DNA from 3 places in the Heyndrickxia sp. FW510-T9 genome. Region 1 is predicted to be linked to each of the others. Evidence: riboswitches for the same ligand, from Rfam matches in the RefSeq annotation. Region 1 holds a riboswitch; each other region holds the start of a gene.
What was found. Region 1 has a riboswitch for S-adenosylmethionine ahead of AC3WJF_RS09790 (methionine ABC transporter ATP-binding protein). Riboswitches for the same ligand answer to the same signal wherever they lie in the genome.

Region 1 (10,604 bases):
AAGGTGCTTGGATTAATGACCGGTGCAGATGACTATATGATAAAACCGTTTAACCCATTGGAATTAATGGCAAGGGTAAAATCATTGTTGCGTCGTTCTTATCAATTCAAGCAATTAGAACAAGAAGATGGAAATGATCTATTAACCATCAATTCAATAGAGATTAATAGAGCCTCCCATACAGTTTTCCAAAACGGAATCCCAATTACACTTACTTCAAAAGAATTTGAGATTCTTTACTTACTTGCAAGCAATCGCAGTAGAGTGTTTAGTACAGAAGAAATATTTGAAAGGGTTTGGGAGGAGAAATATTTTGCTTCCAATAATACCGTCATGGTGCATATAAGCAATCTACGGGAAAAATTAGAGAGAGAACTAGGGTATAAATTGATTAAAACGGTTTGGGGAGTAGGATATAAAATTGATGAATAGAATACTCACCAAGATTCAATTGAAAATTTTAATGCTGATTGTAACGAGCATGCTATTATCAGCAGCAATTACGTTTGGTCTTTTATTTCTCGCATACATCTTAAGAGCTACGCAATTTCTATCTTACTCTGTATTAATAAAGTTATATTATTTAAATACCTTCCTTGGCCTTAATACTATCCTTATCATTGTTGGATTCATATTATTTTTTGTCTTTATTTTTATTCTCAGCAGACGATGGGCAAATAATTTTGATCAAGTTTTGGACGGGACAGCGAAAATTTCACAAGGAGATTTTCAATTTCACGTCCCGGTGTATTCAAAAAATGAGCTTGGTGATATTGCTCAGAACCTGAATAGCATATCTTCGCAATTGCAACAATCCATTGAAGAAGAACGGAGAGCTGTACAAGCAAAAAATGAATTAATTACAAATGTCTCCCATGATTTGCGGACGCCATTAACTTCTATTATGGGGTATTTACGACTCATAGAAGAAGATCGCTATAATGATGAAGTCGAACTTCGTTACTATGTTTCCGTTGCATTTGAAAAGGCAAGAAGCTTAGAACGGATGGTGAGCGATTTATTTGAATATACTCGTGTAAACTTTGGAGCCATCCAGCTGGATTACTCAAGAATTGATTTGGTCCAGCTTTTATCACAATTATCTGCGCAATTTTTGCCGCAGCTTGAAGAGCTGCAAATGAAAATACATTTAAAAAATGAAATAGAGGGTATTTTTATTGTGGCAGATGGGGATAAATTGGTAAGAGTATTTGAAAATTTAATTTCAAATGGATTGAAGTATGGAAAAGAAGGAAAACGTATCGACTTAACAATAAGGAAAGAGGATCACATGGTAATTGTGGAAGTGATTAATTATGGTGAACCTATTCCAGAAGAAGATTTACCATTTATATTTGAACGTTTTTACCGAGTGGAAAAATCACGTTCAATTGATACAGGTGGATCGGGACTTGGCTTGGCAATCACAAAAAGTATTGTGGAACTTCATGGTGGTACAATTGAAGCAACAAGCAACAAGAGTGAAACAAAATTTAAGATTACACTACCAATCAAAGAGATTGCCGAACAGTAGGTAATCTCTTTCACTTTTCTTAATAATTTCTTTAGAAATCCTTACATTGGATTTTAATTCTTTCCTGTAATGTATTCGTTATCATGAAAAACGATATAGAGGGTGAATAAGGATATTGAAAAAAATTGTTATTCTGTTGGCTTTGTTAGGCTTTGTATTTTTATATAAGTACTCAAATGTTGTAAAAAATAAGGTGTCAGATATCAATTTCATCCATCAAAATTCAGGAAGTCTGGCCATTAAAGGGGAAGCAGGAGTATTAATGGATGAAGATAGCGGAACAATTTTATTTGCGAAAAATGAAAATGAACGTCTCTATCCGGCGAGTACTACAAAAGTGTTAACAGCGTTGGTTGCACTTGAAAAAGGTAATCTGAATGATCAAGTACGAGTTGGGAATGAAGTGACCATGAAAACGAGTGATGAAAGCTCTGCTGGTCTGAAAGAAGGAGATGTTATTCCATTAAAAGTCCTACTTAGGGCGATGCTGCTTCCGTCGGGGAATGATGCGGCAAGAACAATTGCTGTTTATATTGCCAAAAAGGATAGTGGAAAACAGAATATGAACCCTCAGGAAGGAATTCAATATTTTGCAAAGTTAATGAATAAAGAGGCTAAGGAAATAGGTGCGACCCATTCCCATTTTGTAAATCCTCATGGTCTTCATGATCCTAATCACTATTCCACTGCAAAGGATTTGGCTATTATTGCGCGAAAGGCTAGGCAAAACCCTGTATTTCGCGAAATTGTGAGCGAGGAAACTTATAAGGATTCCTCTTTCACCTTTTACAATCGTAATGAACTTTTGAACAAAAGCAGCACTAACTTTTTTCAAGGGGCGGATGGGATTAAAACAGGCTTTACCGATCAGGCTGGACATTGTTTAGTATCTTCAGCGAATAGAAGTGGAAAAAATCTTATTTCTGTTGTTCTGCATTCCAGTAAAGATGGGGTATATAGAGATTCTACAGCAATGTTGAACTATGGGTTTCAGAAGGAATATGCGAGGAGATAGAAGAAATCTATAAATATGCTTAAATTATCATTAGTCACCTATTTTGTATGTAAATCTTTTAATTAAGGAGATTCAAAATAGGTAGATTTTACGTTAGGTGATGGTATCGGTTCTATTATTATAAAGAAAATTTGTTTAAATTTGAGGATTCTTAAATGGTAAAGAAAGCAAGAGCATCAGTTACTCTTGTTTTTGTTGAAGTAGATTTATACAGTAACATTAAACGATTGATCCATTCCTAAACACAGATTAGTGATAGCGCCATGAGATTTGTTATATAATTTTGTCCAAGACCCTCCATCATATGATTTATATATTTCGAAGTTAGGGTAACCGTCGTGTTCACCATAAGCATGAACAGTTCCATCTTTATGAATGGTAACTTTAACTTCCCAATCAATGGCGCATGCTAATGCTTCAAGAGGATTTGTACATGAGCCTCTCAGTATATATCGAACCCAATCACTACCGGAAGCATCCTTTTTATGGGATAAACAAGAAGTTGATTCTTGACCATATTCATATGAAAATGCATTAAAAGGCGGGCCAAAATACTCGCGTTTAATTGTTCTGCCAACATCTTCGTAATAATAATTTTGCGATAAATCGGAGGTATAAATTGAAAGTATTTGATAGGATTTATAATCCTCGGAATTAGTATACTGAGGACCAAAACCGCGATTATTTCCGTTATATTGAATAATACCTTTATCTGAATCACCCACACTTCTTCCATGTAGGTCAATCCATTTTTCAGGGATAAAAGTAACAAGTTTAACATCTACCGTTTTTGGCATATTTCATTTACCTCCAAAAGTTAATTTTATTTAGAAGATAGGAAGGTTATCAGAAACATTCAAGTCCTTCCTACATGAATATTTCTAATAATATCTTCTTCACTCTATAAATAAGTATTTGAAGCTTTTTTTACAACCAATATAATAAAATATAGTTTAATGTTACTCAAAATACTCACCATAATACAAAATGTCATAATATTATAGAAATTTTTATTGTATAATTACCTAAGGGCAACCTTGTTATATCCACAAAAATAATTCGAGGAGGTAGTATAATATTTGAAGATTTTTTCTGAATTTATTTTAGTACCTATTCTGTCTTATGTAGGAGGGATTTTTTGTTATTATGCATATATGCGGATGACCTGGGGATGGCGTCTGCTTGACTTCACACATAATTTAGTGTACGGGGCAATTTTTTGGATTTTCATTTTAATGCCTCTATATTTCATTGCTATTCAATTTATTAAAAAACGGTTTGATAGTGGAAAAGCACTCCTCTATCCTTTGAGCTGTATAATAGTATCCTGTATACTAAGCATAATTGTAATTATTATTTGGGTTGATCATAATATATTTTCAAGATTTTCAGTGTTAATTTATTTTCCTTTCATTACAACTGGACTTATTTTTGGAGTAGGTAATTGGTTTGCCGAAAAATTTAACTCTAAATAATTGAAATGTAGTATTCAAGGTAAGGAATACTTGGAAAATCGAAAACGATTTTATTACTATTGATTTTTACTTCTTGAAAATTAAAGTCAGCACAAAAAGCTAACTATCGAGAAATTACACGATAGTTAGCTTTTAAGGCGATAAATTAAAATAGACGAAAGTTTTTTTAAGTTAATCCCAGTAACCGTATCAATAATATTGTTATTATCATTATAAAATACTGTAAGTGGATAAGCAGTTCCACTTAACTCATCAAAAAACTCATTCAAAAATTTGCTGTTTTTTTGGATATCACGCTCTTCAAAAGTAATATTATTTTTTGAAAATATATTTTTAAGTTCAAGGCATTGCCAACAAGAGGTTGATGTATACATCGCTATTTTCATTATATATTTCCTCCTATCTCCAATAAAGGTAAAAAATATTATAAAAGTTGGATACATACGACTAGGCTAAAAAGATATTCATATTATAAATTCGTTCAAAATAAATTGTTTTATTTACTATTTGCTTTTTCAATCACTCCTATTAATTTATTTATGCTTTCCGCTAAAGAATCTAGCTTCCTCTCAAATCTAACTAGAAGATAAATAGAAACAAGAATAGGAAATCCATAATTTTCAATAATTTGTATGGCTGGTGATAGATTATCCATTTATACTACCTCCTTATTACACATTTTCTATTTGATTTAAAAATTCCCAAAATCCTGGTATGTTTTCGAAACTGAATTTATATATTGCTTGAATTATTTTAATGGATAATTCTTGTTTTAGATCATCTGCGTCGAAATTTGTAATAAGATAATTACAATTAATTACTTTCTTTATTTTTGGTTGAAACGATTCAATAATGGTTATAAGTGCTGCTTCATTATGACTTTTGGCTTGGGTGATTAAGTACTCTATACTTTCCATTTGAAATCACTCTTTTCAAGGTACTGTCGAATTTTCTCAATACTCTTTTTCCGACCTTTTGCAATAGATTGTTGTGTTACATGATATCTCTCACCAATTTCTCGGTCATTGTAACCCTCAAGATAATAGAGTCTTAAAATATCTCTTTGTTGAACTGATAATAATTGAATGGTTTTAAAAAGTTCATTATTGTTAATTTCTTCTTCAAAATTGATTGATTCTTTTATTATGAATTCCTCACCTGAGGGAATCGTATCAACTATTTTTATCTCTTCGCCAATTGTGATTTCTTGATCCAAATAGAGTGGAAATCTGTTTTTATAAGTTTGCAATGATTTAGTAAGATTTAGATTTTGATAGTGTATTATTTGTGAAATGTATTTAACTAATCGTAGCTCAATTAAGAACTCTCTAAACTTGGATTCTAACTTTCCTTCATTTTCAGTAGTAGGGCATGTTAATACTTTAATGAGCAGTGACAAATTATTACTTTTTGATAAAAATTGTTGAATAGCAGAATTTGTTAAAGACTGCTCATGTTTTTGAAAAAAAGATTTTAAAACTCTTTCTTCAGTTGGACTTAATTTGCATATTTGTAAAAAGTCTTTGTTCATGGGCATCCTCCTTTAGTATATAAGACAAATAGAAAATCGTATTTTACAACCATTTTTTAAAAATACAGAACAAATGTTCCTTATTGCATTTTGCCAAATATCAGTTGATATTTGTTGAGAAAATATCAAAAAAATTCTTGACTTACGTTAAAAAAGACAATATTATTAGTCTTGCAAGTTAAAAAATTAATAAAACGCTATTACTTATCCAGAGAGGTGGAGGGACTGGCCCGATGAAACCTCGGCAACGGGTTTGCTGTTTTTTGGCAAAAACCGTGCTAATTCCTGCAAATCGAGAAGTCGATTTGAAAGATAAGAAGTAGAGAGGCTTATACATATAAACCCTTCTTCTTATCTGATCTGTGGATAAGAGGAAGGGTTTTTCGTTTAAGCGTAAAATCTTGATTTAGGCGGAAAAGATTGTTATATCCGAGTTATCATATGAATTTACTAAGTTAAATGATAAAACAGTTTGAAAAAAGGAGATTTCTACATGCTTGTTTTAGAAGATGTCCATAAGTTATATAGCAGTGGCAAAGAGAAAAAAGTGGAAGCATTAAAAGGAATTAATCTTCAAGTTGATAAAGGAGAAATATTTGGAGTAGTTGGGTTTAGTGGTGCAGGAAAAAGTACACTAATCCGTTGTGTAAATTTGTTGGAACGACCAACATCCGGAAGAGTATTAATTAACGGGGTTGATATTCTATCTCTTAATTCAAAAGATTTACGGAAACAAAGAAAGAAAATCGGGATGATTTTTCAGCAATATAATCTACTCCATTCCAAAACCATTTTCGGGAATGTTGCGATGCCGCTCCTTTTAGAGGGGACTCCAAAGGACATCATTAAAGAAAAAGTAACAAAATTATTATCCTTTGTTGGATTGGAGGATAAGATGGACCAGTATCCGGAACAATTGTCTGGTGGTCAAAAGCAAAGGGTTGGGATCGCTAGAGCATTAGCAACAGACCCTGATATTCTTCTTTGCGATGAAGCGACATCTGCACTTGATCCGAATACAACAGTAGCTGTTCTCGATCTTTTGCGAAAAGTTCGTGATGAGTTAGGTATTACAATCTTAATGATAACGCACGAAATGAATGTAATTCGCGATGTTTGCGATAAGGTGGCCGTTATTGAAAATGGGATTATTGTGGAACAAGGTCCAGTTATAGATGTTTTTACCGAGCCAAAGACGCAAATTGCGGGAAGTTTTGTAAGAACGGTATTGAACGATACGATACCAAAATCGATACAAAAGCTTATTAAAGAAAACAGAAAATCTAATCAACAAGGTATTTATCGAATTATTTTTAAAGGTGCTTCTACCAATACGCCGCTGTTATCCAATACAGCTAAGAAATTTTCAATTGATTTGAATGTTCTTCATGGGATGGTAACAGAGCTTCAAGGGATCCCAATTGGGAATTTACTTGTTGAATTTAAGGGTGAACGAGCAGAAATGAATCGTGCCGTTCAATATATCAATGAGAATAATGCATTAATAAAGGAGGTGACAGGGGATGCCATTTGATTGGAGCTGGTTTTGGCCGGAATTTTTAACGGCAATAAATCAAACTCTCTATATGGTGATTGTAGGGTTGATCATTTCCATCATCATTGGTTTACCGATTGGCGTTATTTTAGTCACTACAAGGGAAAAAGGAATACTTCCAAATAAAGTATTATTCAATATTCTTAACGTTATTATTAATATTTTTCGTTCAGTTCCGTTTATCATTCTAGTGGTGGCTATTATTCCTTTTACAAGATTAGTAGTCGGAACTTCAATAGGTACGACGGCGTCAATAGTTCCGTTAGTTTTGTATACGGCATTTTATATTGGAAGATTAGTAGAAAACTCACTGCTTGAGGTCGATCAAGGAACAATCGAGTTAGCACAAGCGATGGGGGCAACTCCTTGGCAAATTATTTGGAGATTCCTGCTTCCGGAAGCTCGGAGTTCACTTGTTTTGGCTTTAACGATCGCGACGATTGGATTGATCGGTGCTTCCGCAATGGCCGGAGCAGTAGGTGGCGGTGGAATCGGTGATTTGGCGATTACATATGGATATAACCAATTTAAAACAGAGGTTATGATCATTACTGTTGTCACTCTGATTGTCATGGTTCAGCTTATTCAATCGCTTGGAAATGTTATCGCAAGAAAATTGAGAAGAAAATAGAACATGTCAAAACAAATGCGTAAGCGACTTGTACATCCGCTAGCCGAAAGGCGCTATTGAAATTGAAGTACAAATTTCACCTGAAGCTAGACGTAAACCATTTTTCAAAAATGTTTTCAACAGGATTAAATTTAATAATTTCCTGATGAACGATAAAAAAACAATGTGGAGGAAAAAATTATGAAAAGACTACTTATTATTGTGTTTGGCTTACTCCTAGTACTTGCAGGGTGCAGTTCAAACAGCAGCTCAAGTAAAACAGATGGAAGTAAAGTGGTGAAGGTCGGAACAACTTCATCGGAGGTGCCAACATGGAATCTTGTTAAAAAGCTTGCAAAAGAAAAGGGAATTACGGTACAAATCGTTAAATTTGATGACTATGTACAACCTAATCTAGCATTAGATAGCGGGGAAATTGACATTAATGCATTCCAAACAGTTGTTTATTTCGATGATTTCAAAAAAAGCCATCATCTTGATTTAGCTGCAATTGGAACAACATCTATTTGGCCAATGGGAATTTATTCTAAGAAAATTAAAGATATTAGTGAAATTAAAAATGGGGACCAAGTTATTATTCCAAAAGACGCTACAAATCTTGGAAGAGCTTTATTGTTAATGCAAAAAGCAGGACTTATTACATTAAAAGCTGGATTTACTGGTGCAGGCGGTTTAGAAAGTATTGCTGAAAACCCTAAAAACTTGAAAATTACTCCAGTTGATGCAGCGCAAACACCACGTGGTCTAGATGACGCAACAGCAGCTATTATTAACTGTGATATGGCGATTAATGCAGGATTAAATCCTTCTAAGGATCCTATTTTCGGTGAAGATGCTAGCAATAAGGCATATGTTAACATTATCGCAGCCCAAGCAAAACGAAAAAATGATAAGACACTACAACAAATCGTGGATATTTACCATACAAAAGAAGTAACGGACTTTATCAAAAAACACTTTAACGGTGCTGCTGTTCCGGTTATAAAACCAGTATCTTATTTAGATGACTACAAACAAAATTAAGAATGCATCAGGAGGTTATCCTTTAAAGGATAACCTCCATTTTATCAGTTGACAAAAGATTGGAGATAATCGATATGACACAGATTTATGATGTTGCTGTCATTGGTGCGGGCTCAATGGGAATGGCTGCGGGGGCTTTTTTAGCGCAACAAAATATAAAGACTATATTGATAGACTCTTTTGATCCACCGCACGACCATGGTAGTCACCATGGTGGTACACGGATGATAAGACATGCATACGGCGAGGGCAGGCAGTATGTAACTTTAGTCCAACGTGCGCAAAAATTATGGACAGAATTAGAAAAACAAACTAGTTATAAAATATTTGAAAAAACAGGCGTGCTAGGGCTGGGGAAGAAGGATTCTGCATTTCTTCTGGAGACTATAGAGGCAGCTCGGAATTTTGATCTTCCATTAGAAGTCATGTCAGCAAGCCAAATTCGCAAAAAATGGCCAGGGTTTCAAGTGCCTGATGATTTTATAGGTTGTTTTGAAACTGAATCTGGATTAGTCTATAGCGAAAATGCGGTACGTGCCTATAAAGAAATCGCTCTCAATAATGGCGCTAATATAATATCCCATTCACCTGTAACTGAAATAATAATGAATGATAATAACGAAGTAAAAATAATTACAGCCACCAATGAATTTATAGCTAAAAAGTTAATAGTAACCGTTGGAGCGTGGGCTGCCAAGTTATTACCAACATTAAAGCTTCCTATTCAACCAGTAAGAAAAGTAGTTGGCTGGTTTGAAACCGAAGAAGGAGTTTTTGATATCGATCATTTCCCATCCTTTTATGTAGATGATGTTGATAAAATGTTTTATGGCTTTCCTAGTATAAATGGAGCTGGGCTTAAGTTGGGAAGAACAGATGGTGGTCAGAAGATTGATCCAGATCAACATATTCAAAATTTTGGAGCATATGATTCGGATGAGAGTGAACTCCGTGAATTTCTAAATACGTATCTTCCAAAAGCTAATGGAAGGCTAAAGGAAGGGAAAACATGTTTGATGACACAATCCAGTGACCATCATTTTATCATTGACCATCATCCGGAAAATGACAGGGTCATCATCGCTTGCGGATTTTCAGGGCATGGATTTAAATTTGCAAGTGTAATTGGTGAAATACTTAGCCAATTAGCAATTAATGGTCGTACGGAATATGATATTTCTTTATTCTCATTAGATCGATTTTAGAAAAAGTTCAAAAGGATTTTCAAGATGCATCCAACAAAGATAGTTATTCGAAATTTAGCACTTATAGAGTGATGAAGGACAAAAAAAAGCAAAGAACGAAGTCAAGTGTCCTTCATAGTGTGGATGAAGGACAAAAAAAGGCGAAGAACGAAGCAAAGTGTCCTTCATAAGGTGGATGAAGGACAAAATAAAGCAAAAAACAAAACCAAGTGTCCTTCACAAAATCTATGGAGGGCACTCTCAATCGTAATTGGAACTATTAATTCTATTGATACATTCATTTATAAAACCCACTGAAAAATATAACAATTACCTAATTCATCAAAAATCTTTTAAGCAGCTTAATCGTTTCCGCATGCATTCCTTCATGATAAATTGTGCGAACGAGAATTTGGGAGATCGTATACATTCCGAGCTCTGTTGGTGCAAATTCTTCCTCTAAGCGGTTTTCGTAAAGTTCACGAATCAATTTAGGCTGTTCGGCTAACAACTTTTTTAGCTCATCTAAACTTGGAGGGGCTGTTGTCCAATCCGCAGGTTTTGTACCAAAGCCAAACCATTCATGAAAGTCTTCCGGAATCGATATAGGTTCTTTTGTCACCGCTTTAATCCAGAGATATTGATCCAAATAAATA
Region 2 (10,604 bases), on a different contig from region 1:
AACCATTAGCGGTCCGCTTGCCGATAAAACTGCCGCTATTCCAGAGCTTAAATATTGCTCAGACCAATACAAGGCTGCAAAAGTCGCGAAGGTTAATCCAGTTCCGGTAAAAAGCATTTCTTTTCTAATTAATAGCGAAAACGTCGCCTTTCCTCTTAATACCATCCATAAAAACAAAATACCTCCTGCCACAAGGAAGCGAATTCCGGCCGAGAAAAAAGGTGGCGCTCCGGCATCTACCCCTACTTTTATCGATAAAAAAGTCGTACCGAATATGAGACACATTAAAATATAATTAAATAACACCATATTTCGCTCCTCCTTATCTGCTTTCCTTCACATCTCCATCATAAGGTGTAAAGAGTAGAACAGATAAAAACGAATAGAACAGTTATCGAAATTATCCTGTATAATAACAGAAAAGGAGGGTCGCTCATGAAAAGAAAAGCACTCTCGAATGTTCATTCAGATAATCTTTACGAACAAATCTATGATTATATTATGGAAAGAATCGGACGCGGCGAATGGGGAGCACATGATAAGCTTCCTTCTATTAGAACATTAGCAGCGGAATTCAATGTACATAGGCTAACAGTCTTTAAAGCTTATCAGCTGCTAAAACAAAACAAAAAAGTATATGTGAAGGATAAATCCGGATACTATGTGATGCCTGACAATATGCTTTTGATAGATTCACAACAGCAGAACCCGATTATTTCTGCTTGCGTTCAAGAAAGCAGCCTCTCTGAAATTCATCAGGTTCGGACTGATTTTCAGTTTTCCATAGCACTTCTTGATCCTAATCTGTTGCCTAATCATTACTTTTCCGAGTATATAAAGAAAGTATTTGATCTGTATCCTAAAGTGCTGGGAACTTATTCATCCATCCAAGGTGACCTGGAACTGCGACAAGCTCTTAGCCGTTATTTTACCGATCAGTTACATTTCTACCTAACTCCCGATGAATTATTGATCACATCCGGTTCCCAGCAAGCTATCGATTTGATCGCCAGAGTATTGATCAAACCAAGAGATACCGTTTTTTTGGAGAGACCAACTTACAGTCCTGCTATCGATATTTTTAGAAGACAAGGTGCCAATATTATCCCGATTGAGATCCATCCACACGGCTACCAATTGGATCATGTCGAGAGTCTCATGCAAAAGCATAAACCGCGCCTTTTCTATCTCAATCCTACTTTTCATAATCCAACCGGCTATACTGTACCGGCAGATCAGCGAAAGAGATTGGTAGAGATGGCTCAGAAATATCAATGTTTACTAGTAGAGGATGACCCTTACCCGGATATTTATTTTGAGGAAAAACCTGCGCTGCCGTTTTTTTCTTATGATACAGCGGACTGTGTTATTTATATTAGGAGCTTCAGCAAATACATTGCGCCCGGATTAAGTATCGCAGCTGTTGCATGCCGTCCATCCGTCATGAAATACTTATTAAAAACAAAATCCCTTTCGGACAGTGGGACGCCACTGCTAAACCAGAAAATCTTTTTGCATTATTTCTTTTCAGAACGTTTGCAGAAACATGTGGAAAAGCTGCGGATTGCTCTTGAAATTCGTAGGAACATTATGGAGGAGGAATTATCTGCTACAGGGTGGAAATGGGCAACTCCAATGGGAGGATTTAATTTATGGATTCAACTGCCGGAGTCCACTCCAATGGATAGACTTCTTGAAAAAAGCATCGAGCAATCAATTTCCTATGTCCCTGGTTCCATTTTCGATCCGCTTAAGGAATACCAATCATGGATCAGAATGAGCTATTCCTATCTAAACGAAACACAATTACGGGATGGCTTGCAGCGATTTGTCCGCATACACCATTCATTAACTTCTACATGAATATGAAAACCTTCCACCATTTAATAGGAGGAAGGTTTCCTTTTGAGAGAACTGATACTCGAACCTATCAAAATATCATTTCATATCATGAAGATTTCTTAACTTCTTCGTATCCTACCTTTTCAAACGCATTCCGCATCGGAACATTTTCAACATCTGTATCGGCAAAAACTCTCCAAACTCCGATATCTTGTAAAAGTCTCGTTGCTCTTAAAAGTAAATCGTTAATAAATCCTTTTCCACGGAATTCAGGAACCACACCAATATAATGAATCGTTCCTTCCATCAGTCCGTTCTTTTCACAGCCTTTAAATGTAACCGGCTGGATAAGTCCCACAATTTCTTCATTATAGTAGGCAAGTTCCCACCATGCTTTTTCAAATTGAAAATATCCTTCGTCTACGTTGAAAACGTCTTCTACGAGTTCACTATGACTCTCAGGTGTTGTGTGTTTTTTATCCTCTCGATCCAATGAATTTATTACTACTTTACTAATAATTTCTTTAAATGTATTTTCCAATTCAGGAGTCACTTTTTTAAAATGACAACGATCAGGTACGATTACCTTTTCCTTTGGTTCATTCCATACATAAGCAATTTTTTCATAATTTGATGACAAATTTCCAGTCCTCCTAAAGGCTGTTCTATTTTAGATTCCTAATCTAATAGTTCTCTATTAGTATGTAAAATCCTTTAAAACTCCTTTAAGTACAAGCTTCCAAAATTGTAGCTAATTTCAACTTTTGAAACGTTACCCGCCATATTTTCCAATCCATTATTTAATCACGATAGACAATTTATAATTAGCATGCTCGATTAATTCGTCTAAAAATTGATCCAGTACTTCATTCGACGGAAATTTACACTCTAGAAGATAACAGCCTTCCCCACTAATTTTGAAGTTGTTTACGATGTAATCTTGTTGTGTATTTATAAACGATAAAAATGGTTGATGATGAATGCTCTTTGTATAGATATGGAGAAATGCGTGGACAAAGTAGCCTATTTTTCTATCATTTAATTTAATCGTATAGCTTTCTATGACACCTTTTTCTTCTAATTTCAATACTCTTGTGGAAGTTGCTTGTCCCGTCAAATGGACTCTTTCACCTAATTCCTTCATCGAAATTCGGCTGTTCTTTGACAGCTCTTCCAATATTTTTTTATCTGTATTATCTAACATCGTAATCAATCCTTTCACATTTCAAGTGAAACCCCATAAACGCTTGATTTTATCTATGTAAAATTATTTTTCTCCATTTTATACTATCCATAGATCTTACAAAAGGGGGAAATATCTTATGAATATTAGACAAATAAGAAATGCAACGTTGGTAATACATTATGCAGACAAGAAGTTTTTAGTCGATCCGTTTTTAGCTGAAAAAGGAACAATGCCACCGTTTCCCAATACACCAAATCAGGTCCCTAACCCACTGGTAAGCTTGCCAACTTCTCTTGAGGAAATTACTCAGGTGGATGCTGTTATCGTCACGCATTTACACCCTGATCATTTTGACGAAGCTGCCAAAAAGGTTTTACCTAAAGATATAAAAATCTATGCTCAAAATGAAAAGGACGCAGAGGCAATTAAAAAAGAAGGTTTTCATAACGTTGAAGCGTTAACGAATGTTATTAGTATCGGAGGCATTACCTTAACTAGAACCGAGGGAAAACACGGCACTGGAGAAATAGGCAAATTGATGGGGGAAGTTTCTGGTGTTGTGTTTAAGCACCCGAATGAAAAGACGCTTTATATTGCAGGCGATACCATTTGGTGCAATGATGTTCAAGATGCCATCAAGATTCACAACCCGGAAATAATCGTTGTAAATGGAGGGGCTGCACAATTTCTCCAAGGCGATCCTATCATTATGACGAAAGAAGATATTTATGAAACCTATATGAATGCCAAACATTCGACTACTATCGTTTCCCATATGGAGACTGTCAATCACTGCTTATTAACTCGAAAAGAATTAAAAGCCTTCATTGATGAAAAAGAACTTGCCAATCATATTCTAGTACCAGATGACGGGCAATCTTATTCATTTTAATGGCAGTAAACCTGCTATATAACGATAAGTGGCAGTATGATAATAACTAAATTATTCCTTTAAAATAAAGCATCCGTTCGCTTAACTAGGGTATTTAGCGAACGGATTAACTTTTATAAATCCTTATTAGTATATATCTTAACGGATACTTGCATGGAGACAAAGCCGATAATAATGGAAGCAATAAAGGGAATCCATGCAAATATAGGCTGGGATAATTGTGATGTAACATCTATTCTTATGTTAGAGGCTTCCATTCTAAAATAGTTTTCATATCTAATCATCCTCTTTCGTTATTCCCACCAACTTTGCTGTTTTCCATGCCTCTAAAAAGTTGTTTTTCAACTATTTGTCTTTTCGTTTCCAGCATCATCTCTAAGTTTTCCGGAGCAACATACGAGCCTTTGCCAACCTTCGTTACAATAAAGCCTTCTTTTTCTAACTCTTCATACACCCTTTAAATTCTTGATATCCAAATAGAAAAATAATGAGGGGCTTTTAGTTGTTTGATTGATCAAATTATCTTTGTATCTGTACAATATCAAGGGAATTCTTTACATATAAGTAGACCATACGAAAAAGTATTAGGCTTTAAATCAAGATGCTTCATTCCTTCTGTCACAGTTATTAATCCAGTTTTCCAATCATCATATACTTGAATAAAGTCCTCATTAAGCCTGCTGAATTTTTAAAGCTAGTAACATTAATCAAGGAATTACAAAATAAAGTGAATTTGAACCGATGTGTGAACAGACCACTAGTTAAAGAAAACTCCTATGCAGTGGACCTTTTTGAACAGATAGAATTATGAAAAGATGAAAATAAAGTAGGGAATGTTTCTTTAAATAAAAGTTTATTTTTTGTAAATATGAAACGGTATTAATAACTAGGAGGAGCTTTTTTATGGTTAATTGGTTTCAATTAGACGAAGAGTATATAATGCCTACATATTGTCGTACGAAGGTTGCTATAGAAAGAGGAGAAGGTTGTAAACTGTATGATGTAAATGGGAAAGAATATTTAGATTTATTTTCTGGTGTTGGAGTAAATATATTAGGTTACAATCACCCAAACATCGTGCAAACCACCTTAAAACAAGTTGAAAAATGTTTGCATCTTCCTTTTCATTTTTTAAATCCAGTTGCCATTGAATATGCAAAGAAATTAGTGAGTTATACCTTAAAGAGCGGTAAAGTCTTTTATACAAACTCTGGTACTGAGGCTACAGAAACAACATTAAAGTTACTTAATAAATATAGAAATATAACAAATGAAGAACGTGATGGAATAGTTGTACTTAAAGGTAGTTTCCACGGGCGAACATTAGGTGCACTTCACTTTACGAGACAAGAAAAAATATATCAAAACTTCCCTAAAACTTCTATTCCGGTTTTTGAAGTGGAACGTGAAAATATAGAGAAATTAGAAGAAACAATCATTCATGAACAGCCAATTGCAATTATGCTCGAGCCCGTATTAGGAAGTGGTGGGATATATCCTTTATCAAGTAAATATTTAAAAGGAGTTCAACATTTATGTGAAAAATATAATGTACTTCTTATAGTTGATGAGGTACAAAGTGGTATGGGCAGAACAGGAAAGTTGTTTGCTTATCAGCATTTTCATATTACACCTGATATTATTCAATTTGGTAAAGGGGCAGGAGGAGGGATACCGCTAGGCGGAATAATAGTAGGTTCTCAGTTATGTAATACTTTTTCACCTGGGGATCACGGAACAACGTTCGCTCACTCATCAATTGGAACGGCTTTAGGGTTAACTGTATTAAAAACATTAATTGACGATGGATTAATGAAAAAAGCTTATGAAACCTCCTTATATTTAAATAACAAACTTCAAGAAATTCAGAAAGAAAATTCTTATTTAATTCAAGAAGTACGTCACTCTGGTATGATGTTTGGCATTAGTATGAATGATACGAATGTAAATGTAGAAGAACTGCAGTTATCATTAATGGATAAAGGAATGTTGGTTGATGTGACACAAAGAAATATTATTAGGTTACTTCCGCCATTTATTATTACGAAAGAAGAGATTGATGAATTTATAAAACAGTTTATTTACTGTCTTACTTGTTCAGCAGCTTTAGTAAGTTGTTAATGCTATTTTTTCATCATTCTCACCGCTAATGTATTAATTAGAAAATAAGCATTCTCTAGCTAAGATAAGTAAAATATATATTCAAGCATCGTATGCTATTTCGAAGGAACGCAAAAGTCCAATTTCTTAATTTCAATGTTGAGAAATTGGACTTTTTATATTTAATTATAATGCAAAATTTCGCTTAAAATAGGTGCAAATTAACTCCAAAAGGGACAAAGAAAACATATCGAGGTATTTATAATTTCTTAAAAGTAACAGCTATTTTTTGAATGAGCTACATTTTTTATCGAAGGAATGCAGCTAATGACTGTTGAAAGTAAATAACTCTATTGAAATGAACACTTTAAAAAGTTAGGATCTTTTCTTTTTTTCACTGACTACTTTTGTCAGGGTTGACGTTTTAAAATGAAAGGGACAATTAATTAAGGAGGCGACCAACAATGGTCATGACATTGGAGAAATTTCGCGAAATTTTGGATGGGAATCGTCTTTTAACCATTCGAACAATTGAGGTATTCCCTGAAGACAAGTTATTCACCTTTGCACCCGTAGAACCACTTCGTCCTTTCTCAAAAATGATTTTAGAGATACTAGATATTGAAAGAGCATACGTACGCGGTATCGCTATCGGTGAATGGGAATATAGCCATTCTTTTGCTGATGTTTCTACCAAAGAGGAACTTTTAGACAGTTGTCGTGAAATAAAGGAGGATGTGCAAAAATGGTGGCCAAAAATCACCGAGGAACGGTTGCACACCGTAGAAAAAGATCCCTTTTTTGGTGGCGAAATGAGTCATTTCGAACGTCTACATTATACATTGGAAAATGAAATCCACCATCGTGGCCAAGGTTTTATTTACTTACGGTTACTTGGGATTGAACCGCCAGCGTTTTGGGAGCGTCAATAAAGAGGGATAACATTTAAAGGTTATCCCTAGGGTTGAATTTTTTAATTTGGGCTAACAAGAAAAAAGCCGATATCTTAATTTACAAGATATCGGTTTTTATATAGTAAATATTCCTAGATTTTTAAATTAATTGTGTAATTGATAGTTTCCAAAATAATAGTACCTTATATTTGATCCAAGATGCGAAACAAATTTTTATACTTTGAAAGTGTATCTTTGTCCACCTTTGTACCTGAATCAAAAAAGGAAATGTCACCTGTTCCGTTGCCCAGTAAATTTCTTTCCTTTAATATTCTCTCTAAGTTTTTTGCTGTTCCAATACTTCCGGAAATCATTTCAACTTCTTTATCAAACAGCTTCTTCACGGAGTTAGTGAAATATGGAAAATGGGTGCATCCTAAAACAACTGTTCCATACTGCTTTAAGTCAAGTGAGGATAGCTCTCTTTGTAAATATGGCAACACTTTTTCTTCCCTAAATTCAAATTCCTCCGCAAATTCTACAAGACCTGGAAGTGGTATACTATCCACGATATCATGATGATCGATGCTTTGTACGAGATGATGATATTTTTCTTCTTTAAGTGTTAATCTAGTTGCTAACACTAACACTTTCTTCTGTTTTTCTTCACATTTCTGCACTGCTGGTTTTACCGCTGGCTCAATGCCCAAAATAGGGATATCATATTTTTCACGAAGGTCTTGTACAGCGATGCTTGTAGCTGTATTACAGGCAATGACTACCGCCTTAACACCTTGATTTGCGATAAACTCCACTGCGTCAAAAATATATTGTTTTACCTCTTCCTTCGGCTTTTCACCATATGGTATGTGTGTCGTATCTGCATAAAAGAGGTAATCTTCCTTTGGCAAAACCTTTAATGCCTGATGAAGTACGGTCATTCCACCAATACCAGAATCAAAAAATCCAATTCTCATTACTTCCACTCTTCTCTTTTTATTCTTTCTAGCTCTATACATTGCGAGGAGTCTGAAAAAAATTTAGTTAAACTCATTAGGTGAGGCTCTATTCTTACTATGTTGCTTTTGTAGACGAAAACCTTTGTAAAATTTTTCGCCATTACTTCCCCTTCTAAAAAAGTATTGTACAATTATTTTTAATTCATTTACAATATTTTTTCATCTCAAACTAAGCTAAGAAAATTAATTGGTATTATCGGAGACTTTAATAAAAACTTAATCAATCATACAGCCATCAATAAAGCAATTGGTATCAGTAGACAAGAATTATACCTGAATTAGATTATGTTATCCTGTTTTCGGTTATCACTAAATTGCTGGCATAAAAAATGGAAATAAACAATAAATATAAGTTGACAAATAGGAATTATAGGATTTATGCTAATAACAATAAAAAAATTAATATGTCATGGAAACTTATCCAGAGAGGTGGAGGGACTGGCCCGATGAAACCTCAGCAGCAGATTCCAATGGAATCCTGTGCTAATTCCTGCAAGCTTAGGCTTGGTAGATAAGTTGAGGTACTTAAACATTTGATCAATCCTCTTCTTATCTTTTATTTAATTAAAAAAAGGAGTGGGTTTTTTTATGGGTAAATTACTTAGAGAAGCTGTTGAAACAAGAAGGAACGAATTGATTAGTAAGCTAATTGAGCTTGATCAATATAAAAAAGAAGGTAAGCATTTATTTGAGTTAACCTTATCGGATTTGGAATATGAATATTATAAAATTCAATCAAAGAACCATCCGCACAGTGGGATAGACTCCATCAAGTGGAGAAATTTTTAGGAAACAGAGGGACGGTTCTTGCGTTTCAAGAAAAGCAAGAACCGTCCCCTTGTTTTCTTTTTTTAATAAATATCATAAGTTTAGACAAAAGAGGCAAACTGTACTTGTGATAGAAAGGAGCTGAAATGCATGACAAAGAAATTTAATAAAGGCAGCGGCAATCAAAATTCCCCTTCCTTACATGGGCAATCATCTGTCAGCGGGGATAATAGTAAAGGGAATAAAAGAAATAAGGATAAGCGAGATAAGACAGATGGGGTATAAGTAAGAGAAACCGGTCCCACGGGATCGGTTTCTCTAAGTTTCATCAGGCAAAAATTATTTGGAAGAAATTGCAGCCAATATATGATGTAATTCCTCAAGATTTTGGATTTCATACGTTGGCACGATGTCCGTATTGTTTTCTTTTCGATCTGGATTGATCCAGCATGTATCGAGCCCGTAAAGATTGCCGCCTTTTATATCTGCACTTAGTGAATCTCCAATAATTAATCCCTGTTCTGGAGATAAATTTGGGATGCGCGCAAACACATAATCGAAAAATTCTTTCATCGGCTTTTGGTAACCTGTTTCTTCTGAGACAAATATCTGCTTAAATAACGGAAACAAGCCTGACGCACGAAGGCGCTTATCCTGAGTGGCAGAATCCCCATTGGTCACTATATATAAGTCATAACGATCCTTCAGTTCTGTAATTAATTCCAGTGCACCGCTGATAAGCTGATGGCCTTCTTGCAGGTAGCCACGGTATTTATTTTCCAATAAAACACCATCTACCTCTTTTCCGTATTCCTTGAAAAATGCAGCAAACCTAGTGTTAACCACATCATCACGGCTACGTTTCCCCTCTTCGAATTCTCGCCAAAGTTCTTGATTAATAATTTTATATTGTTGCACCATTTGAGGAGTCAGTTCAATTTGCTCATCTTCAAAAAGCTGTCGTAATGCTCCACTCTCAGCAGCACGAAAATCCAAGAGAGTATCATCTATATCAAAAAACAATGCTTTATATGTTTTCATGGTTATCGTCCCTTTCATAGAAGTCTACTTTACTAGTTTAAAAGTTTTTCCCTGCCTTGAAAACCAATTTCTCCTTCCCCAACAAGAATTAATTTCCATTGTCGTACTTGTGGCAGCTACCTTTAGAATATATAATAAATTTGGAATTATCATTATTTCCAAGGAGGATTTACGTGGGATTATTATTTTATTGATTTTAAAAGCTGCTTCAGGACAAAAAATTTTATCCTAAAGAGGTGCTTTTAAATGAAATGGGTTAAAGATTTTTATGATAAACAATTTATTTGGTGAACTACACAATACGATTTTGATTTGAATCACTTAGAAGAAGACCTAGTTGATAAAATAGAGCGTTTTAGCGATCAGCCTATCACTAAAATCCTTGAATTAGGTGGTGGCAATGGACGTTTTGCCGTTACTGCTGCAAAACGTGGATATGAAGTTACTGTTATCGAACTCGCCCCTTCGTGTGTAGAAAATATTTATAAACTTGCTGAAAAGCATAATATAGGAAGAAATCTGTGCATCATTCAAGGTGATTTCTATCAAGTAGATATAGAGGAACAATTTGATGTTGTTTGCTATTGGGATGGATTTGGGGTCGGAGAAGATACTGACCAACAAATATTGTTAAAGCGCATTTCCGAGTGGCTGCAACCAAATGGTGTGGCACTGATTGATATTTATACCCCCTGGTACTGGGCTAAGGTCTCCGGTCAAGAAATGGAGTTTGGAAATATTGCTAGGCGATATGAATTCGATGCAAATAGATGCAGGATGTTAGATACTTGGTGGCTGAAGGATCATGAGGAAAATCAGATAACACAATCGTTAAGATGCTATTCACCTTCTGATTTGAGTCT
Region 3 (10,604 bases), on a different contig from region 1:
TTAAAGTAAAAGAACAAGTAATTACAGGAAACTATTTGCAAGTATTACAACCAATGTTAGCTTCTAAAACAGCCCCAGATATTTTCTATGTGGATGCTTCTTATGCACCTACACTTGAAGATTCAGGTGTTTTAGCACCATTAGATGACTATATTAGCAAGGAAAAAGTAGATACAAGTGATTTCGCTCCGGCAGCTTTGGAAGCGTTTAAATGGAAAGGCAAAACTTATGGATTGCCAAAAGACTATAACACAATGGCACTTGAATATAATAAAGACCTATTTGCTAAGGCAGGGATTGACTCTCCGCCAACAACATGGGAAGAATTTTTAAAGGATGCTGAAATCTTTAAGTCTAAAGGTATAGCACCACTTTCAATGCCAATCGATGTGGCACGCTATTATCCACTTATCAAAGAATTTGGCGGCAGCTACTATGATAGCTCTTCCAATAAAGTAACATTGGATGATGCTACAAATGAAGCGGGATTAAAATTCTTTATCGATAATATTAAGAATAAAAATATTGTTACACCGAAAGATTTAGGCGGCGACTGGGCAGGTGCTCCATTCTCTCAAGGTAAAGTAGCAATGGCTCTTGAAGGAGCATGGGTTCTTCCGTTCATGAAGGATTCTGCACCAGATCTAAAATTCGGTATTTCTGATTTCCCAACAGCTAATGGCAATAGCTCTAATATGACATTTACTGTTAGCTATTCTATGGCAAACTCAACGAAACATCCGAAAGAAGCAGCAAAATTATTGTTCTTTATGACTGGTAAAGAAGCAGAAAAGATGACAGCAGAATCCGGACTAGCAATTCCATCTCGTCAAAGTCAAGAAAGTGCATTTTTGGATAAAAATCCAGATTACAAAGCATTTGTAAATGGTGTTAAATCTGCTAGTCCTTACCAATTTGGTACTTATGGACAAAATTTTGTGGATGCAATCAACAAAGCTACAGAAGAAGGTGCTTTGAAAGGACTTGCTCCATCAAAAGTTTTAAAACAAGCACAGCAAACAGTTGAAAGTCAACAACAATAATTGAAAACGTCTGTTTTCGTATCAATTATTGTTTTTCGCAAATCGATATAAATACTAATGAAGAGTAACTTCGTGGCATCTTTTCTTATAATTTTTGTGCATATTAACCTAGACAGGTTGTTACTTGGAGTTTTTGTATACAAGAGCAGCAAAGTTTAAGAAAAGAGCCTTGAAAATAGACAAATGCAAACCTTCGGGGTTTGCATTTGTTTCACTCATTTCTGTTAGGAAGTGACATTAAATGAAAAAAACAAGAAATCGATTATTAATGAAAAATAAATTTGATCAAGCCATGAATGGCTATTTATTTCTTTTTCCTGCACTAGTGGCATTAATTGTCTTTTTGATCGGACCAATTTTTTATGCCTTTTATATAAGCTTTTTCCGTTTTTCTTTCTTAGATCCTCAAAACGCAAAATTTATTGGATTATCTAACTACATCCACTTGTTTCAAGATAAGGAATTTTTGCGAGCTCTTTGGAATACTTCCCTATATACTCTTGGCGTTGTTCCAATTCAGACAGCGATTGCGCTTTTCTTAGCGCTAATTGTAAACAATATCCGCGGCAAAACATTTTTCCGGATTGCTTACTACTTACCGACTGTAACTTCAACTGTAGCAGTCAGTGTTATGTTCATATTTATGTTTTCACCTGATGGTCTTTTAAATAAATTTTTAGCGAACTTTGGAATTCATGGGCCGAACTATTTCAACAGTCCAACTTTTGCACTTCCAGCAATCATGATGATGGCAATATGGTCAAGTGTAGGTCAATTTATGATTATTTATTTAGCTGGACTCCAAGATATTCCGGAAGAAGTTTATGAAGCTGCAGAAATGGACGGTGCTCGTGGCTGGAAACTTCTATGGCACGTAACTATCCCGCTTTTAAAAAGAACAACCTTTTTAAATGTTGTTATGTCCATGATTGGAACCTTCCAAGTATTTGATCAAGCATATGTCATCTCTGGAGGGAATGGCGGGCCATTAAATTCGACCCTCACAGTCGTATTAGATATTTTTAACAAAGGGTTTAAAACGATGCAGATGGGATATGCTTCGGCAATGGCATTTGTATTGTTTGCAATCATCCTGATATTCACTCTAATCCAAAACTTCTTCTTAGGCCGAGAAGATAAGTAAGGGGGAAGGAAATTGAAGAGAAATCGTACTGCCCTCTACGTGGTAGCCATATTTTATTCATTATTAACACTAGTTCCATTTTTATGGTCCGTTTATACATCCTTAAAACCAACGGATGAAGTGTTTCATTTTTGGACGCCATTTAGCAAGCTGAATTTTCAAAGCTACACTTATATTTTGCATAACTTCCCATTTGGAAGATGGCTGTTTAACAGTTTATTCGTTGCCATTATCGTTACCATTGGGAACCTGATTGTGAATACACTTGCCGGTTATGCCTTCGCAAGATTTAAATTTCCTTTACGTGGAGTATTGTTTTATATCTTCCTAGCAATCATGATGATTCCGGGACAGGTGTTGCTCGTACCAATTTATATGCTGTTAGCAAATCTTGGATGGATAGATACCTATAAGGGATTAACGATACCTTTCTTAATGAGTCCGTTCATGATCTTCTTAGCAAGACAATTTTTCCTTGGAGTTCCGAAAGAACTAGAGGAAGCAGCAGAAATGGATGGCTTAGGAAAATGGGGAATCTTCTTTAAAATATTCTTACCACTTTCCCGACCATTGCTAGCAACGCAAATTATATTCACCTTTCAAGCGAACTGGAATTCCTTTATATGGCCTGTGTTATTGTCAACAGGTGATGACATGTACACCTTGCCAGTTGGGTTAAATTCATTCTATGGGCAATATAGTGCGTATTGGAATAGTGTCCTTGCTGGAGTTATCATGTTAACCTTACCGATGATCATTATCTTCCTTATCTTTCAAAAGCAATTTGTTAAGGGGATATCGACAAGCGGGATTAAATAAATAGAAAAGCGGAAGCGCCTTGTTCATCGGCGTACGGATGAGTGAAATTTGAAGTGTAATTTCACCTTCGTAGACTTCGACTGATATAAAGGAAACACGGCGAGGAACAAGTCGATGTTGACTTATCGTAGGGAGAAGACGTAGAAATCCGCTAGCCGATAGGCGCTGCAGCTAGACAGATGTTAAACTTGTTAAATGATTTATACGATGAAATATTATACTTTCATTTGAAAATAGAATTCAAGGAACCTGTTTACGGAAACTGCAGGAATTCTTGGGTTCTTTTTTTATAGCAATATAGTATATCGCATAATCCGTATGAGGTATTTTTTATAAAGATTAACGATAAACTAGAAGGATTAGGTTTTTAAAAATGACTCTATTATTAAACTTTGTTCATTTTTTTTGATTCGTTAATAGAGCATTAATATTGGCTAAAAGCACATTGAAATTCACGAAATAGGTGTGATCTTTCACTTAAATAAGGAAGTTTTGTCGTTGAAACTTAGGGAATAACGATAAAATGTACGAAAACAGCCTAAAAAATTGAAACATTGATTGTCACAATCCTTCATTAATGGAAGTTTTCAACCCTTATATGGTATGATACAGATTAATATGGATTGTAAGTGGGATTGGATAAAAGGAGAACAGAATGACAATTACGACGGTCTTATTTGCATTTTTTTTCTTATTAAATTTTGTTTTAGCCGGGGTCGTTATCTTTTTAGAGAGGCGACATATTGGAGCGACTTGGGCTTGGATGCTCGTCCTCTTATTTTTGCCTATCGTAGGCTTTATTATTTACTTAATATTGGGACAAAACCTCAGTAGAAGAAGAATCTTCTATTGGAAGGATCAAGAGAAAATTGGAATCAAAGAAATTACGCATCAACAAATTGATTTGTTACGTCACAATTCTTTTCCGTTTCACGATGAGCGTACCGTTCAGTATAAAGATTTAGTGTATATGCTGCTCGTGAATGACGGCGCAGTCATGTCCCATGACAATGATGTGGAAATTTTCATCGATGGGAAAGATAAGTTCCATTCTTTATTCAAGGATATTGAGCAGGCAAAAGATCATATCCATCTTCTTTATTACATTATTCGAAATGATAATCTTGGTAAACAGCTTCTTGAATTATTAATCCTTAAAGCAAAAGAAGGAGTTAAGGTCCGTTTTGTTTATGATGACATGGGATCTCGGGAATTACCGAAGAAATTTTTCAGAGAATTAGTCAGTGCTGGTGGTGAGGTTGCGGCTTTCTTTGCTGCAAAAATTCCCCATGTTAACTTGCGCGTAAATTTTCGAAATCACAGGAAACTTGCTATTATTGACGGGGAGATAGGCTATATCGGCGGTTTTAATATCGGAGATGAGTATCTTGGCTTAGATGATAAATTTGGATACTGGCGGGACACGCATTTGAAAATTATTGGTAAGGCCGTTTATGCCATGCAAACACGCTTTATTCTTGATTGGAACCAAGCATCAGCGAAGGAAATTCGCTATGAAAAAAGATATTTCCCAGAAATTCAATCCACCGGGGATACCGATGTGCAAATCGTATCTAGTGGTCCTGATTCGGAATGGGAACAAATTAAGAATGGCTATATAAAAATGATCAATTCAGCTAAAAAATATATATATATGCAAACCCCCTATTTTATTCCTGACGATAGTTTGCTTAATGCTTTGAAAATCGCGGCACTCTCTGGGGTCGATGTGCGCTTAATGATCCCGAATAAACCTGATCATATGTTTGTGTATTGGGCAACTTATTCAAATGTTGGCGAGCTTTTGAAAACAAATGCGAAAGTATATATTTATGAAAATGGTTTTATTCATGCCAAAATGCTCGTCGTCGACGGGAAAATCGCAACGGTTGGTACAGCAAATATCGATAACCGCAGCTTCCGCTTAAACTTCGAGGTAAATGCCTTTCTATATAGCCAATATATTGCGAAAAAGCTCGAAGCCATTTACAAAGAAGATATGCTAAAATCTCGGGAGCTAACCATCGAAGATTACCGAACACGTCCGAAGTCTATCCGCTTCAAGGAATCTATTTCACGACTATTATCGCCTATATTGTAGATACTGCCGAGATGTTGTTAACATCTCGGTTTTAAATATGCAAAGGTCGGCCGATCTACTTTCACTGCACTGTTATTCGCCCCTCATAAAGGCTTGTAGAAATTTGAGGAGCTAATTTCACTTGTTCAAGCAGTTCGACCACCATTTGGAACAGTACTATATTCTGGGTGCCCATGCACTCAAAATAAAAATCCTTTGACATCAAAACTTTCCAGTCGTACAATCTGATTTAATCAAATAGGCTACTTTCTTATAGATTGTGTTTCTCGTAAATGTTTATTTATTCTAATATAGACTGAGCTTCGGGGCATCTTTTCTTAAAAGGACTAACCATTCTTAAGTCGAATAAAGAAGGAAAAAGATTTTCATTTTACAATAAAAATAAAGTTTAAGAAAAGAGCCATAAATACAATATGCGGGGTGTGGAAATTGGACGTTTCATTTGATACAAAAGCAGTACATAGCTCATTGAAAAACACGAATGCCATACGTAGTAAAACGACACCAATCTATCAAACGACAGCTTTTACGTTTTCGAGTTTGGAAGAGTTAGAAGGTTTCTATCAGGGGGAATCTCCTTACCTTTATAGTCGAACAGGAAATCCGAATACCGATGAATTGGGGCAGGCTGTTGCGGCATTGGAAGGTGCACCAGCAGGAGTTGCGGCCTCATCAGGTTTGTCTGCTATTTTAGCAGGAATTTTATCGATAGCAAAAGCAGGAGATCATATAGTAGCAGCGGAGGACCTATATGGTGGAACCTATCATCTATTAAAAGAAGAGCTTAAACAATTCGGTATTGAAACGACATTTGTTCCATTCGAGGATTCTGAACAAGTGAAAAATGCCATTCAAAAAAATACAACCCTGCTTTATTCGGAAACGGTAACCAATCCATTTTTACGTATAGAGGATATTGGAAAATTAGTTGAAATAGCAAAAGAAAATGCCATTACTACGATGGTCGATAATACTTTCGCGAGCCCTTATTTGAAGCAGCCATATCTAGAAGGAATTGACCTGGTTGTCCATAGTGCGACAAAGTATTTAGGCGGTCATAGTGATGTAACAGCAGGGGTTTTGGTGGGAGAAACAGAGCTTGTGAAAAAAGCGCGCGAAAAAGTTGTCAATCTTGGGGCTAACTTAAGCCCATTTGAGGCGTGGTTAACATGTCGTGGCATGAAAACATTAGCACTGCGCATGGAACGACAAGCTGCAAATGCAAAACAATTAGCGATTTCCCTTAGAACAAACCCGTCAGTAAAAAAAGTTTACTACCCTGAGTTTGTATCTGAAAAAGGAAATGGAGCAATTGTCACGATTGAATTAGCGGAGAAATGCGATATTAATCGATTTTTTTCATCCCTTGGCTGGGTAAAAATCGTTCCAACTTTAGCAGGTGTTGAAACGACTGTTTCCTATCCACTTGGCACATCCCATCGGGCATTGCCATCTGAGCTCCAACATAAAATTGGCATTACTAAACAAGTAGTTCGCATCTCTATTGGGATTGAGGATGCGCAAGATATTATTGGTCAATTTGAAAAAGCAATCGAATTATCACTTTAATAATTTTTCAAAAAACTATTGACTTATGATTTCCGACTCTTCTATAATGCACATTAAGAGCAATTTAAAATTTTATGAAAACTAAATGAATACTCTTATCGAGAGCGGCGGAGGGACTAGGCCCTTTGATGCCCGGCAACCATCAAACACCCATGTTTGATAAGGTGCTAATTCCTACAGATCGAAGTGATCTGAAAGATAAGGGGAGGAATCTGTATATGAACCCTCTTCTTATGAAGAGGGTTTTTTAATTTCCTCTTTGTAAACCCCACCCTTGTCTTGAAAATTTCTCGATTAACAAAGACTGTTTTCGTAAAGATTGTTGTTTTTCGTAAATGGCTATCAATCCTAATACGGACTCAGTTCAGGAGCATCTATTCTTAAAAGGTCTATTCACTAATAACCTAATTAACGATGCTTACAGGTTTTTCAGCTTTAAAAGCAACAAAGTATAAGAAAAAAGCCTTTAAAACAAAAAAATGGAGGAATGTAAAGATGACAGAACAAAAACAACTTCGCCCAGAAACATTATTACTTCACGGAGGTCAACAAGCGGATCCTACAACAGGATCTCGCACAGTTCCCGTATATAAAACGACATCCTATGTTTTTAAAGATACTGATTACGCACAAGGCTTATTTGCGTTAGAACAAGAAGGTTATATCTATTCCCGAATTGGAAATCCAACAGTAGATGTTTTTGAAAAACGTGTTGCCTTGCTTGAAGGAGGAACTGCGGCAGTTGCCCTAGCATCAGGATCCGCAGCAATAGCATTCTCCATACTAAATCTTGCGGGTACAGGGGATGAGATCGTAGCTGCAGGAAATCTTTACGGAGGTACTTACAATCTATTTGCAGTAACGCTTCCAAAGTACGGAATTAATGTTAAATTCGTTGATGCCGATGATCCGGAAAACTTTCGAAAAGCAATTACACCAAACACAAAAGCATTGTTCGCCGAAATTATCGGAAATCCAAGCTTGCACGTATTAGATGTAGAGGCAGTTGCAAAGGTTGCCCATGAAAATGGTATTCCTTTGATTGTCGATAATACGTTTGGCACTCCTTACTTAACTAACCCTATCAAATGGGGAGCAGATATCGTTGTTCACTCAGCAACAAAATGGATTGGTGGTCACGGCACAGCAATTGGGGGAGTGGTTGTAGATGGCGGAAAATTTGACTGGAACAGTGATAAATTCCCAGGCTTCAAGGAACCGGATGTAAGCTACCATGGTCTGCGTTATGGAGTGGACGTACCACAGGCCGCTTTTGCTACGAAGCTTCGTGTTCAATTGCTTCGTGATTTTGGTCCAGCATTAAGTCCAGATAGTGCATTCTTATTTTTGCAAGGACTTGAAACATTGCATTTACGAGTACCAAAACATAATGAAAATGCCCTTGAAGTTGCACAGTTTTTACAAAATCACCCTGCAGTCGAGTGGGTAAGCTATACAGGCTTAGAGAGCCATCCTTCCCATGAATTAGCAAAAAAGTATTTCAAAGATGGATTTGGTTCCATTGTGAATTTTGGCATAAAAGGCGGAAGAGAAGCAGGGCGTAAGGTGATCGATAATATTCAGCTTTGGTCACATGTAGCGAATGTCGGGGATGCGAAATCACTAATTATCCACCCAGCATCCACTACTCATCAACAATTAAGCGCAGAAGATTTAAAACAAACAGGTGTAACAGAAGAGCTAATTCGTCTATCTGTTGGTTTGGAAGCAGTAGAAGATATTATTGCTGATCTTGAGCAAGCCATAGAAAAAGCAACAGCTGTTTCGGTATTATGACAAACATTCAAACAACAAGTATCGGCAAAATGGAATTAGAAAATGGTGGAATGCTAGATATTGAGCTAGCTTATGAACGACAAGGCCCTGAGAATGCTCCAGTTATCCTTGTATGCCATGCATTAACCGGAAATCAATTTTCGATTGGAACGAACGAGGAGCTTGGCTGGTGGAGTGGGCTCATTGGCAGTGGGAAGAATATTGATACCGATCATTGGCAAGTGATTACTTTTAATGTTTTAGGTGGCTGTGATGGCTCGACTGGTCCTTTATCTGGTCAGCCAGAATATCGCTCATCCTTTCCCACTATTACGATCCGGGATATGGTTCACGCCCAGCGTAAAGCTTTAAACCAACTAGGTATTCGAGAGCTAAAAGCTGTAATTGGTGGATCTTTAGGTGGCATGCAGGTATTAGAGTGGGGAGTTTTGTATCCAGATGATATGGAACAGCTTTTTGTGCTTGCATCGACCCCAGCATTGAGTGATTACGGAATTGCCTTTAACCGCATCGGGATTGCAGCAATCGAAGGGGATGCGAATTTTAAAAATGGGTATTATCAATTTTCTCATGAAGTAAAAGGCTTTGAAGTTGCAAGAATGGCAGGAATGGTAACGTATCGTAGTCCAACGTTATTTTCGCAGCGATTCGGGCGGGAAAGACATTCTTCAGATTTATATAGTGTGGAATCTTATTTGCACTATCAAGGGGAAAAATTAGCAAAACGCTTTGATGTGAATAGCTATCTAGTTTTGCTTAAAGCCATGAATTCACATGATATAGGCAGAGGCAGAGGAGGCTGGGGGCAAGCAGCCTCTTGTATCAAAGCCTATGTAACGGGAATTGGATTTGAGCATGATCTTATTTATCCAAGTGAAGAGATTCAAGCCTTTATTCAAGCAGTACCAAATGGCAACTTTTTTAAGATCCAGACTGATTTTGGCCATGATGGTTTTTTAGTAGAATTCGAGAACTGGGGCCATTTAATACAGCATCAATTAGAAAAAAAACTAACCGGTGTAAGTAGTACAAATTAATGATAGCGTGATGTGCACCTATTCATAGTGTTGTATATGCCGAAAAGGAAAGGTGATGAAATGGCGATTATAAAAGCAGCCCTGTTAGGATATGGTACAGTTGGTCAAGGTGTGTATACAGCTATAAAAACCCATGGGCAGCAGCTGAAAAATCTATTAGGCGCAGAAGTAGAGATTGCAGGAGTACTGATAAAGGATCCCCATAAAAAACGAGATATTGATCCTGGAATTTTAGTCACTACAGAATTTGAAGATATTTTAAACATCCCAGGTTTACAAGTAATCTTTGAAGCAATAGTTGGTGAGGAGCCCTGCTTTACTTATTTAAACCGAGCAATTGTAAAAGGAATACAGGTGATAACGGCGAATAAAGTGATGTTTGCTCGCTATGGGAAATCGCTCCTTCGAATAGGGCAGGAATATGGTGTAAATGTTGGTTTTGAAGCAACGACTGCCGGCGGAGTGCCTATTATTAGAACGCTGAAGCAATTATTGCAAGTCAATCAAATTGAGAGAATTCAAGGCATCGTAAACGGAACGTCGAATTTTATTTTAACCGAAATGCGAAAACGCGGCCATTCTTTTGCTGAAGCACTGTTATTAGCTCAACGTAATGGTTTTGCAGAAGAAGATCCAACAAGTGATATAAGCGGCAAAGATGCATTTTGCAAAACAATGATTTTAAGTGAACTTGCATTTGGCCAGCAACCTAACTGGTCAGATGTTGAAGTAGAAGGTATTACAGAGATTACAGCCGATCAAGTGAAGGAAGCCGAGAAGCTGAACTTAAGATATAAACATGTAGCAGATATATACCGGGAAAATGGTGTGATTAAAGCAACCGTCAAACCAATATTAGTAGAAGAAGCAAATCCACTTTATTCGGTTGACGGTGTTGATAATGCAATTACCGTTGACACAAGCTTACTAGGGAGAGTTACCTTACAAGGACCAGGAGCAGGTAAACTTCCAACAGCAAGTGCTATGGTAGAAGATCTTGCTGATATTTTTACAGTGAAAAGGCAAGAACTTCAAACAGTATTCAAGTAGCTAAAGGAACGTGTGAATTGGCACACGTTTTTTTCTTTTATGGA

Region 2: it holds a riboswitch for S-adenosylmethionine, as region 1 does, so the genes downstream of both, AC3WJF_RS20800 (Fur-regulated basic protein FbpA) here and AC3WJF_RS09790 (methionine ABC transporter ATP-binding protein) in region 1, are expected to answer to the same signal.
Region 3: it holds a riboswitch for S-adenosylmethionine, as region 1 does, so the genes downstream of both, AC3WJF_RS14075 (O-acetylhomoserine aminocarboxypropyltransferase/cysteine synthase family protein) here and AC3WJF_RS09790 (methionine ABC transporter ATP-binding protein) in region 1, are expected to answer to the same signal.

The regions. Positions count from the first base shown of each region.
Region 1 is NZ_JBYSWK010000014.1:77,918-88,521, reverse strand. Features, by position in the region: gene AC3WJF_RS09835 (response regulator transcription factor) at 1-432, shown strand, start outside; gene AC3WJF_RS09830 (sensor histidine kinase) at 425-1,534, shown strand; gene AC3WJF_RS09825 (D-alanyl-D-alanine carboxypeptidase family protein) at 1,650-2,549, shown strand; gene AC3WJF_RS09820 (DUF3238 domain-containing protein) at 2,756-3,346, opposite strand; gene AC3WJF_RS09815 (hypothetical protein) at 3,629-4,024, shown strand; gene AC3WJF_RS09810 (glutaredoxin family protein) at 4,150-4,410, opposite strand; gene AC3WJF_RS09805 (YvrJ family protein) at 4,521-4,679, opposite strand; gene AC3WJF_RS09800 (helix-turn-helix domain-containing protein) at 4,696-4,941, opposite strand; gene AC3WJF_RS09795 (sigma-70 family RNA polymerase sigma factor) at 4,929-5,555, opposite strand; SAM riboswitch class I at 5,757-5,874, shown strand; gene AC3WJF_RS09790 (methionine ABC transporter ATP-binding protein) at 6,049-7,089, shown strand; gene AC3WJF_RS09785 (methionine ABC transporter permease) at 7,079-7,741, shown strand; gene AC3WJF_RS09780 (MetQ/NlpA family ABC transporter substrate-binding protein) at 7,922-8,764, shown strand; gene solA (N-methyl-L-tryptophan oxidase) at 8,839-9,969, shown strand; gene AC3WJF_RS09770 (DinB family protein) at 10,283-10,604, opposite strand, start outside.
Region 2 is NZ_JBYSWK010000064.1:10,317-20,920, forward strand. Features, by position in the region: gene AC3WJF_RS20750 (DMT family transporter) at 1-309, opposite strand, end outside; gene AC3WJF_RS20755 (aminotransferase-like domain-containing protein) at 436-1,863, shown strand; gene AC3WJF_RS20760 (GNAT family N-acetyltransferase) at 1,949-2,482, opposite strand; gene AC3WJF_RS20765 (Lrp/AsnC family transcriptional regulator) at 2,639-3,046, opposite strand; gene AC3WJF_RS20770 (MBL fold metallo-hydrolase) at 3,165-3,920, shown strand; gene AC3WJF_RS20775 (hypothetical protein) at 4,034-4,204, opposite strand; gene AC3WJF_RS20780 (GntR family transcriptional regulator) at 4,201-4,374, opposite strand; gene AC3WJF_RS20785 (aspartate aminotransferase family protein) at 4,824-6,041, shown strand; gene AC3WJF_RS20790 (DinB family protein) at 6,485-6,952, shown strand; gene murI (glutamate racemase) at 7,117-7,890, opposite strand; SAM riboswitch class I at 8,347-8,450, shown strand; gene AC3WJF_RS20800 (Fur-regulated basic protein FbpA) at 8,521-8,721, shown strand; gene AC3WJF_RS20805 (hypothetical protein) at 8,851-8,985, shown strand; gene AC3WJF_RS20810 (YjjG family noncanonical pyrimidine nucleotidase) at 9,040-9,741, opposite strand; gene AC3WJF_RS20815 (class I SAM-dependent methyltransferase) at 10,054-10,604, shown strand, end outside.
Region 3 is NZ_JBYSWK010000026.1:49,055-59,658, forward strand. Features, by position in the region: gene AC3WJF_RS14050 (ABC transporter substrate-binding protein) at 1-1,043, shown strand, start outside; gene AC3WJF_RS14055 (carbohydrate ABC transporter permease) at 1,285-2,187, shown strand; gene AC3WJF_RS14060 (carbohydrate ABC transporter permease) at 2,200-3,006, shown strand; gene cls (cardiolipin synthase) at 3,662-5,107, shown strand; gene AC3WJF_RS14070 (trans-sulfuration enzyme family protein) at 5,537-6,676, shown strand; SAM riboswitch class I at 6,769-6,881, shown strand; gene AC3WJF_RS14075 (O-acetylhomoserine aminocarboxypropyltransferase/cysteine synthase family protein) at 7,172-8,473, shown strand; gene metX (homoserine O-acetyltransferase MetX) at 8,470-9,510, shown strand; gene AC3WJF_RS14085 (homoserine dehydrogenase) at 9,571-10,560, shown strand.